DNA from 3 places in the Rhizobium cerradonense genome. Region 1 is predicted to be linked to each of the others. Evidence: predicted binding sites of a transcription regulator. Region 1 holds the regulator's gene; each other region holds the start of a gene.
What was found. Region 1 encodes PhoB, which activates phosphate uptake and scavenging genes when phosphate is short. Its sites were predicted from a motif close to TGTCATNNANCTGTCAT; they were not measured.

Region 2: a site for PhoB is predicted at 1,375-1,391, ahead of PH547_RS12440 (DUF2794 domain-containing protein). Genes of this name have one in related genera too.
Region 3: a site for PhoB is predicted at 1,371-1,387, ahead of PH547_RS02435 (UDP-2,3-diacylglucosamine diphosphatase). Genes of this name have one in related genera too.

The regions. Positions count from the first base shown of each region.
Region 1 covers NZ_JAQJCK010000007.1:120,028-123,303, reverse strand. The annotation lists gene pstB (phosphate ABC transporter ATP-binding protein PstB) at 1-806, shown strand, start outside; gene phoU (phosphate signaling complex protein PhoU) at 858-1,571, shown strand; gene phoB (phosphate regulon transcriptional regulator PhoB) at 1,604-2,287, shown strand; gene PH547_RS17300 (GcrA family cell cycle regulator) at 2,387-2,911, opposite strand.
Region 2 covers NZ_JAQJCK010000004.1:376,095-379,370, reverse strand. The annotation lists gene PH547_RS12450 (Bax inhibitor-1/YccA family protein) at 1-256, shown strand, start outside; gene PH547_RS12445 (GNAT family N-acetyltransferase) at 379-936, shown strand; gene PH547_RS12440 (DUF2794 domain-containing protein) at 952-1,353, opposite strand; gene PH547_RS12435 (DUF1223 domain-containing protein) at 1,682-2,425, opposite strand; gene acnA (aconitate hydratase AcnA) at 2,686-3,276, opposite strand, start outside.
Region 3 covers NZ_JAQJCK010000001.1:496,623-499,898, reverse strand. The annotation lists gene PH547_RS02445 (NADP-dependent malic enzyme) at 1-348, opposite strand, end outside; gene PH547_RS02440 (glycerophosphodiester phosphodiesterase) at 585-1,340, shown strand; gene PH547_RS02435 (UDP-2,3-diacylglucosamine diphosphatase) at 1,453-2,259, shown strand; gene PH547_RS02430 (MFS transporter) at 2,426-3,276, shown strand, end outside.

The sequences.
Region 1 (3,276 bases):
TGACGGAAGCCGCGAGCGAAAAAGCACTGGCCAGGAAGATGATAACGATCCCCTACAAGATGATCGGTCAGGCCGTCTCGGTCCATTATGGCGAGAAGCGCGCGCTGTTCGACGTGGATCTGAACATCCGCGCCAACACTGTCACCGCGCTGATCGGTCCTTCCGGCTGCGGCAAGTCCACCTTCCTGCGTTGCCTCAACCGCATGAACGATACGATAGACACCTGCCGCGTCACCGGCAAAATCACGCTCGACGATCAGGATATCTACGACAACTCAATCGATGTCGTCGAGCTGCGTGCCCGCGTCGGCATGGTGTTTCAGAAGCCCAATCCGTTTCCGAAGTCGATCTACGAGAATGTGGCCTATGGTCCGCGTATCCATGGGCTGCATCGGTCCAAGAGCGATCTCGACCATATCGTCGAAACCAGTCTGCAGAAGGCCGGGCTGTGGGGCGAGGTGAAGGATCGGCTCTATGATGCCGGCACCAGCCTCTCTGGCGGTCAGCAGCAACGCCTCTGCATCGCCCGCGCCGTCGCGGTCAGTCCCGAGGTCATTCTCATGGACGAGCCGTGCTCCGCGCTCGATCCGATCGCCACCGCCAAAGTCGAGGAACTCATTCATGAGCTGCGGGAAAACTTCACGATCGTCATCGTGACGCATTCCATGCAGCAGGCAGCCCGCGTTTCGCAACGTACCGCAATGTTTCATCTCGGCCATCTGGTCGAGGAGAACGATACCGATAAGATGTTCACCAATCCCGATGATTACCGCACGCAGGATTACATCATGGGCCGTTTTGGCTGATGATGCTCCCCGCGCGGTTCCTTTCACATCTTTCACCTAGAGGATAAAAAAATGGTCTCAACACACATTCTCTCCGCTTACGACGAAGACCTGAAGTTCCTGACGCGCCGCATTTCCGAAATGGGCGGCCTGGCGGAGCAGATGGTCAGCGACAGCGTCCGCGCCCTGGTAAACGGCGATGCCAGCCTTGCGCAGAAGGTCATCTCCGATGACGTCATTCTCGACCACGCCGAGCGCGAAGTCGGCGACAAGGCGATCGTCACCATCGCCCGCCGTCAGCCGATGGCTGCGGACCTGCGTGAAATCATGGGCTCCATCCGCATCGCCGCCGATCTGGAGCGCGTCGGCGATCTCGGCAAGAACACCGCAAAGCGCGTCATCGCCGTGCAGGGCACCGGCGTTCCGCGTCGTCTCGCCCGCGGCATCGAACACCTCTCCGAACTGGCGCTCGTCCAGCTCAAGGAAGTGCTCGACGTCTACTCGACCCGTTTACCTGACAAGGCCGTGTCGATCCGCGAACGCGACGAGGAAATCGACGCCATGTACACCTCGCTCTTCCGCGAGATGCTGACCTACATGATGGAGGATCCGCGCAACATCACCACCTGCACGCATCTTCTTTTCTGCGCCAAGAACATCGAGCGCATCGGCGACCATGCCACGAACATCGCCGAGACGATCTATTACATGGCGACCGGTGCCCAGCCCGAAGGCGAGCGCCCGAAGGACGATACCGCCAACACCGTCGGTTCGGTAACGGAATAAAGTAGACACCAAGAGAAGGAGACCAGAGGCGCATGGTTCCGAGAGTTGCTGTTGTAGAAGACGAGGAAGCGCTAAGCGTTCTGCTGCGCTATAACCTCGAGGCCGAGGGCTTCGAGGTCGACACTATCCTGAGAGGCGACGAAGCTGAGCTGCGCCTCCAGGAGCGCATCCCCGATCTTCTGATCCTCGATTGGATGCTCCCCGGCGTGTCCGGCATCGAGCTCTGCCGTCGGCTGCGCATGCGGCCGGAGACGGAGCGCCTGCCGATCATCATGCTCACCGCTCGCGGCGAGGAAAGCGAGCGCGTGCGCGGCCTTTCCACCGGCGCGGACGACTATGTCGTCAAGCCGTTCTCGACGCCGGAACTGATGGCCCGCGTCAAGGCGATGTTGCGCCGAGCCCGCCCGGAGGTCCTGTCCACGGTACTGCGCTGCGGCGATATCGAACTGGACCGCGAAACCCATCGCGTCCACCGAAAGAGCCGTGAAGTGCGGTTGGGGCCGACGGAATTCCGCCTTCTGGAATTCCTGATGTCGTCCCCCGGCCGCGTCTTCTCTCGGTCTCAGTTGCTCGACGGCGTGTGGGGGCATGATATCTATGTCGACGAACGCACCGTCGACGTGCATGTCGGCCGCCTGCGCAAGGCGCTGAATTTCTCCAACATGCAGGACGTCATCCGCACCGTTCGCGGCGCGGGTTATTCCATGGAGGCCTGATGGGGGAGGCCTGATCGGGGCAACCCGATTGGCCATCCAACATAGCGGCGGAAACAGAAAACGGGCCTTTCGGCCCGTTTTTCCTTTGTCTGGTGTGGTTCAGTGCGCGGCCCGGCGCCGGTCATGCACCGGCTGGTAAGCCAGCCGCTGATGGTAGGTGCAGTACGGCGAAGAGTCCGGGCTGTCATTGCCGCAGAAGTGAAAATCTTCCTTCAGCGGGTCGCCGACCGGCCACTTGCAGGTGCGCTCCGTGAGCTCCGTCAGGCCGAGGCGGCGCGAGATCGGAACGACCACATTGGCGGCCGGACGATATTCGACTTCGCTGACCGTATCGATCTCGACCTCTTCCTTGAGCATCGTCGCACCCTGCTGGCGGGTAACCGTGCGGGTTGCAACGCGCGAGGCGTAATTCGGCGCGCGTGGGGCCGAGGTATTGCGCTTCGGCGCTCGAGCTGTGGTTGCCGCACCACCGGCCTTCGCTCGGCCCGGCAGGCTCAAGCGATGCACTTTGCCGATGACGGCATTACGGCTGACACCACCGAGCTGTGCCGCGATCTGGCTGGCGCTCAAACCTTCGGACCACAGCTTTTTCAGCTTCTCGACGCGTTCGTCTGTCCAATTCATGCCCTGTCTCCGCTATCGCGTTTCTGATGGCAGAATCCCTCACCATTGCCTCGAATTGGGTCGAGGCGTGAAACGCTTTAAAATTGTGGTGACTAGTTCCGCCGCATGCAGTCTAGTAATTGGTTTTTAACCTAGTGTGAGGCTGACTCCGTGACAAGAGTCGCGGGAATCTTGAGGAATCGATTTCGAGGTTTTCCCCAACTTGCTATACGTGAGTGGCATTTATGCAATATAAGTTGTCGAAGACATGCCATCCATCGAGAGGTGCTCTGCCGCACCTGCTAAATCGCCAGTTTTGTTGACATCGCAGTGCAAAACATCAATAGTGCCCATGCCGCCGCAAGGCGGCATTTTTGATTTTTCCG
Region 2 (3,276 bases), on a different contig from region 1:
CTTCGGCCTGATCATCGCGATGCTCGTCAACATCTTCCTGCATTCGTCCGCTCTGCAGTTCGCCATCTCGGTGATTGGCGTGCTGATCTTCGCAGGCCTGACCGCCTGGGATACGCAGCGGATCAAGGAAATGTACTATGAAGCCGACGACGTTGCCGTTGCTGGCCGCAAGGCGATCATGGGCGCGCTGACGCTCTACCTCGACTTCATCAACCTGTTCATGTTCCTGCTGCAGTTCATGGGCAACCGCAAATAACTGCTGCGACATGAATGATCTTTCGAAAAGGCGGCTCCGGCCGCCTTTTCTATTTGCCTTGCTGCTTCGGACACGGCTTTATTATCCGCCATTGAAATCGCAGATCAGGCAATAAAACCCAGATGTCCTTCCGCCTTCGCAACGCCACATCAGCCGACCTTCCCTTTATCACCGCCATCTATCGCGACTCCGTTTTGAACGGCACCGCAAGCTATGAGATCGTTCCGCCGGGCAAAGAGGAGATGGCAGGCCGCTTCCAGGCGATCCGTGACAAGGGCTACCCGTATATCGCCGCCGAAGGCGAAGACGGAGCCTTCCTCGGCTATGCCTATGCCTCCGCATTCCGCACGCGGCCGGCCTATCGCTGGATGGTGGAGGATTCGATCTATCTCGCATCTGAAGCCCGTGGCCGCGGCATCGGCAAGGCGCTGCTGGCAAATCTGGTGGAAACCTGCCAGAGCCTCGGCTTCCGCCAGATGATCGCCGTCATTGGCGGCGCCCACCCGGCCTCCGTCGCCCTTCACCGCGCCGCCGGTTTTACCGAGACAGGCCTGTTGAAGGGTACCGGCTACAAGCACGGCCGCTGGCTGGACACGATGCTGATGCAGAAGCCGCTGGGCGAAGGTATGGAAACTGACCCCGATCCATCAGTCTATCCGGGAACGCTATTCAGCGAATAGCGCAGCAGGCGAAGATCACTTCTCCACCAGCTTGAGCTGCTTATCAAAAACCTTCAGCACCTGCGTCAGATCGTGGCCGCGCTTCAGGATCATGCCATTGGTACTAATTACGGAAAACGCGCCCTGTTTGGCGGCGAGCTTCGGGTTTTTCTCGATGCGGAAGAGCGGCAGCTCGCCGGAGCGCTTGAAGACCGAGAAAACCGCCTTTTCCCTGAGATGGTCGAGGGCGTAGTCACGCCATTCGCCCTCGCCGACCATGCGGCCGTAGATCCACAGAATTGCGTCCAGCTCCCTGCGGTGGAAAGTCACCGGCAGCGGGTCCTTGCTCTGTTTATATTCTCTGAGATCAACGACGACGGAAGAAGTGGTGTCGACGGAACGGCTTTCGCCGTGTCGCAATTCCGGCTGATCAGTCATCAATCCCCCAGGGGTTGTGTCATGACAAGAAGATGACAGTTTGCCTCAGCCACGGCAAATTGCAAGACCAAGAGGCACTCACAATTTCTTGCGCTTCGAGCAAAGCATCTTGGCTGCGCCGCATTTCAGTCAAAACGAAGCCCCATTTACCGGAACTATAGGGATCGGTTTGGCGCCGCCGCGCCAAACGGCCCGGCCGGGGCGTATCGACCGAACCCCAGCCCCGAATGCGCCCTCGCCGGGCACTCTCCTCCTTTCGGCAAAGCCGAAACAGAACTTTGGCGCCAGCCGAAATGGAGCCTTTCGACTGACGTCGGAAAAATGCAGATCAGCCGTCGGTCCCGGCCGTCAGGACGGTCGCGCCGATGATCGCCGCCGGGTCGCCCGATGGCGTCGACGACTGCAACAGAACCGCCAGGCCGCGCCGACCGGCCTTATCCAACACATTGGCGGGCAACACGACATTCAAGGCCTTGCCGTCCCACATGCCGACTGTTTCAATGTCCGAAACCGCGTGCAGATAAGTGATCTGCTGGCCGTTGTTCTCGCCGGCCTTCGGCGAAACCTGCTGTTCCCTATCGAAATAGGCGACGACCACATTTGCCCGGCCCTGGCCTGCGCCGATCTTGATCTCCAGTTCGTCACCCTTCATGGCGGCACTGACGGGAACCGTCAGACCCTTGCCCTGGCGCTGGAAATCGTCGAGCTTGAAGTTGATGGCGTTTAGATCCGCACCGTTTAGGTGATCACGGCCATTGATGATCGCCTGCGGCGTATAAACCCCACTGCGGCCGAGCGTACGGGCATAGGCATATTGCCGGGCCGTATTGTCCTTGGAGGCCATCGTGTCGTTCCAGCCGAGATAATTCCAGTAGTCGACGTGATAGGCGAGCGCGACGACGTCGCCCTGGCGGATCAGCTTCTCAAATGCAGCATCGGCCGGCGGACAGGAGGCGCAGCCCTGAGACGTGAAGAGTTCGACGACGCCTTTGATTTTGGCAAGCTCCTGCGCATGCAGCGAACTTGCGAGCGCGATGCCTGCTAGAAGTGGAACCAAAAACCGTAAGCGCATGCCGTTGTACCTCTTTCTCAGACCTTGAAGGCCTTGTGCTGGCAGGAACCCGAAACCGCGTCGCGCTTCTCAGGATGTCCGTAGGGCCTCATCAAGCCTGATAAATCTGAAACAAGAGATAATAGCTAAGCACGATGACGCAAAGTCACGAAGGGGTGAGACGAAGGCCTGGAGCCATTAGCGTCGTACACATCGGCGTGAAAAACAAGACGCCGCCGGAGAGATGCTCCGGCGGCGTGTATAGGTGATCTAAACGTCAATTAAGCGGCGAGATCGCGCAGAACGGTCTGCAGGATGCCGCCATTGTTGACGTAGGTCACTTCATCCAGCGTATCGATGCGGCAGATGATCGGAATGTCCTTCACCGTGCCGTCGCCATAGGTGATCTTGGCGATCTTGCGCTCGCGCGGCTTGATGTGTTCCAGACCTTCGATGGTCACGGTCTCATCGCCCCTCAGGCCGAGGCTGGCCCAGGTGGTGCCGTCCTCGAAGACGAAGGGGATGACGCCCATGCCGACCAGGTTCGAGCGATGGATGCGCTCGAAGGACTGGGCGATCACGGCGCGCACGCCGAGCAGGTTCGTGCCCTTGGCAGCCCAGTCGCGCGACGAGCCGTTGCCGTATTCGACGCCGGCGAAGATGACGAGCGGAACGCCCTCGGCCTTGTACTGCATGGCCGCATCGTAGATCGAGGTCTCTTCCTTGGACGGATAGTGGATGGTGTAGCCACCTTCCTTGCCGTTCGGGCCGAGCATGTGATTGCGGATGCGGATGTTGGCGAAGGTGCCGCGCATCATGACTTCATGGTTGCCGCGGCGCGTACCGTACTGGTTGAAGTCGGCAACGCCGAC
Region 3 (3,276 bases), on a different contig from region 1:
GCCGGCAAATTTCTTGAAGAGTACGGCCTTGCCTTCCATCACCGGCTTGGAGGCAAGCGGACCGATATTGCCGAGACCGAGGACGGCCGAACCATTGGATATGACCGCGACGAGATTGCCGCGCGAGGTGTAGTCGAAAGCCGTTTCCGGATTGTCGCGGATGGCAAGGCAGGGCGCGGCAACGCCGGGAGAATAGGCAAGCGCCAGGTCACGCTGGTTGCCGAGCGGCTTCGTCGCCTGGATTTCCAGCTTGCCGGGGCGGGGATAGCGATGAAAGAAGAGAGCCTGTTCGTCGAGATTGCCGCTCGCCATGTTCTTGGCTGCCTTCGATGTGTCGTGCGTATCCATCACGCTTCTCCGTTTCTGCTTGCGCACTCGCGCTTTTTGAGTCCCTGCATACATCAATCACTCAGGGTGCACAGTATGCAATTGACGCAGAGGAAAGGTTTTTTGCAGCGCCGTTTTCACAATTGTTTTTCTTGTCCCGCAACGGTGACATTCGAGCCCGATGGTAAGCGAAAAGTGAATGCGTCATAAGGGGTTCATGGCGTGAGCCTATGAGGGCAAAAAACAGAGGAGCCCTCATGACCCTCATCGCTTCCCACCGCGGCGGTTCGCATCTTTGGCCCGAAAACACCCGGCTCGCCTTTTCCGAAACCGCTAAACTCGATGTCGATCTCGTCGAATTCGACGTGCATCAGACGCGTGACGACAAGCTCGTCGTCCATCACGACGCGCTGATCGACCGCATGACGGGCGGCAAGGGCGCGATCGCCGATTTAAGCTATGACGAACTGATGCGCCATATCGTCATCGGCAGCGGCGGCGAGACCATCCCGACACTTGCCGAAACCATCGACATCTTCGGGCCGTCCGCGGTCGACCTTCGGCTGGAGATCAAGACGAGGCTGGACGGCAAACCCTATGCCGGCATGGAAGGCCGTATTGCGGACGAGTTGCTGGCGACCGACATGCTGAAGCGGACAATGGTGACCAGTTTCGCGCTCCCGCGCCTGGAAGCCTTCAGTGCCGCGCTTGAGGAGCGTGGCCTGAATGTCGGCGAGCTTCTCGGCCTCATCTTTCTCTGTTCGCCGCAGACAGCCGCGCAAATCGGCTGGAGAGGTATTCTTGCCGCGCTTGGCCGGTTTGGCGTCCACGAGATTGCCTTGCGGGCCGACACCATCGATGCCGAAGTGATGGACCTTTTTCGGAAAAGCGGCGTGACGGTGCATGGCTGGGCGGCGCATACGAGTGAAGCGGCAAGGGCGATGTTTCGCCTCGGCGTCGCAAGTTTCACAACCGATCGGCCGGATCTCGCCATAGCTGCAAAGCGCGGCTGATCGTCCGCAACAGGCCTCTAGCACAGGATTTGTCATCATCCTGAAACACGAGTCTGATTTTGGAATAGCCAACGTAGGATAGGGCACGGACATTGAGTTCGTGAATGAAAACATGAATGTCAGGCGGTTTCGAACGCTATTCATTTCTGACGTGCACCTGGGCTCGAAAGCAGCCAAGGCGGACTATCTGATCGATTTTCTGCGTCATCACGAAGCGGACACCATCTTCCTTGTCGGTGATATCGTTGACGGCTGGCGGCTGAAGCGCACTTGGTACTGGCCGCAAGATTGCAACGACGTGGTGCAGAAACTGCTGCGCAAGGCGCGCAAGGGCACCCGCATCGTCTATATCCCCGGCAATCACGACGAATTCCTGCGTGATTTCCCCGGCATGCATTTCGGCGGCATCGAAGTGGCCGAGCGGGCGATCCACGAGACCGCCGACGGCAAGAAGTATCTCGTCCTGCATGGCGACGAATTCGACGTCGTCGTTCGCAACGCGCGCCTGCTCGCCTATCTCGGCGATTGGGCCTACGATATGGCCATCCTGATCAATGTCGGCCTTGCCGCCGTTCGCCGCCGCCTGAACATGCCCTATTGGTCGTTCTCGGCCTGGGCGAAGCTTCAGGTCAAGCATGCGGTCAATTTCATCGGCGAGTTCCAGCGTGTCGTGGTCGAAGAGGCCAAGCGCAACGATGCCGACGGCGTCATCTGTGGCCACATCCATCATGCCGTCATCGAGGACTTCGATGGCATCCGCTACATCAACACAGGCGACTGGGTCGAAAGCTGCACGGCGATCGCCGAGCATGAAGACGGCACGTTCGAGCTGATCACCTGGCAGTCGATCACCGAGGCACAGCCGGTCAGCGCCGCTGTCGAGGACGTGTCGGAAGCGCTCGGGGCACAGGCGGCGTAATTTGCGCCGCTTCACGGGTCCGATAACGGCCCGTCACAATTTTTGATCGCTGCAATCTGACGACAGCCTCATATTTTATCCGAAACGTTTCGGTTCGGCTATTTCTCGCCATAGTCGTATTCACGATGGAGTGATAGGGAACAATCAGTTTCCCTTCAGGTCTGTCATGATTCCCGCGACAAAATCTCTCCCGGGCGAGGGCGCGCCTCCGCATTTTCGTCTGCGCACCGCCTTGTCCTATTGTGCTCCGTTGCTCGTCAACGGCATTGCTCTGCCGTTTTTCCCGGTTTGGCTGACGGGACTGAATTTCGGTGACCGCGAGATCGGTCTTATCCTCGCCGTGCCGATGGTGGTGCGCGTTCTCGTCGTGCCCATTGTCGGAATACTTGCCGATCGCGTGGATGAACGCGCGAACGTGTTGTTCTGGTCGGGCGCACTGTCACTGCTGACGGCGATCGCGCTTTATTGGACGAGCGATTTCTGGCCGGTGTTGCTGGTCTACGCCATTCAGGGGGCGACATACGCGCCTTACGTCCCTGTCGTAGAATCGATTGCCATTTCCGGCGTGCGGCGCTGGGGGTTCGATTATGGCTCGATGCGCGTCTGGGGATCGATCGCCTTCATCTTCTCGACCCTTATCGGCGGTCAGATGATCGGCAAATGGGGTGCCACCATGGTTCTGCCCACCATGGTCGGGGGCTTCTTCCTGACAACCATGATGGCTTTCTTCTGTCCGCGCATCGGGCCGACACGCCGGCGCAATCAGCCGATCAACCTGCAGGCGCCGACCGGCGGTGGGCTGCGCTCGCCGCAATTGCTGATCACCATGATCGGTGTGTCGATACAGCAGTCGAGCCATGCCGTGATGTACACGTTTGCATCGATCTATTGGCGCAAACTCGGTTTTTCAGGCACGGAGATCGCCATTCTCTGGAGCGCAGGGGTAACGGCGGAGGTCATGGTTTTCTTCCTGTCGAAAACACTGAGCCGTCGCTTCAGTGCCTGGACGCTGATTTT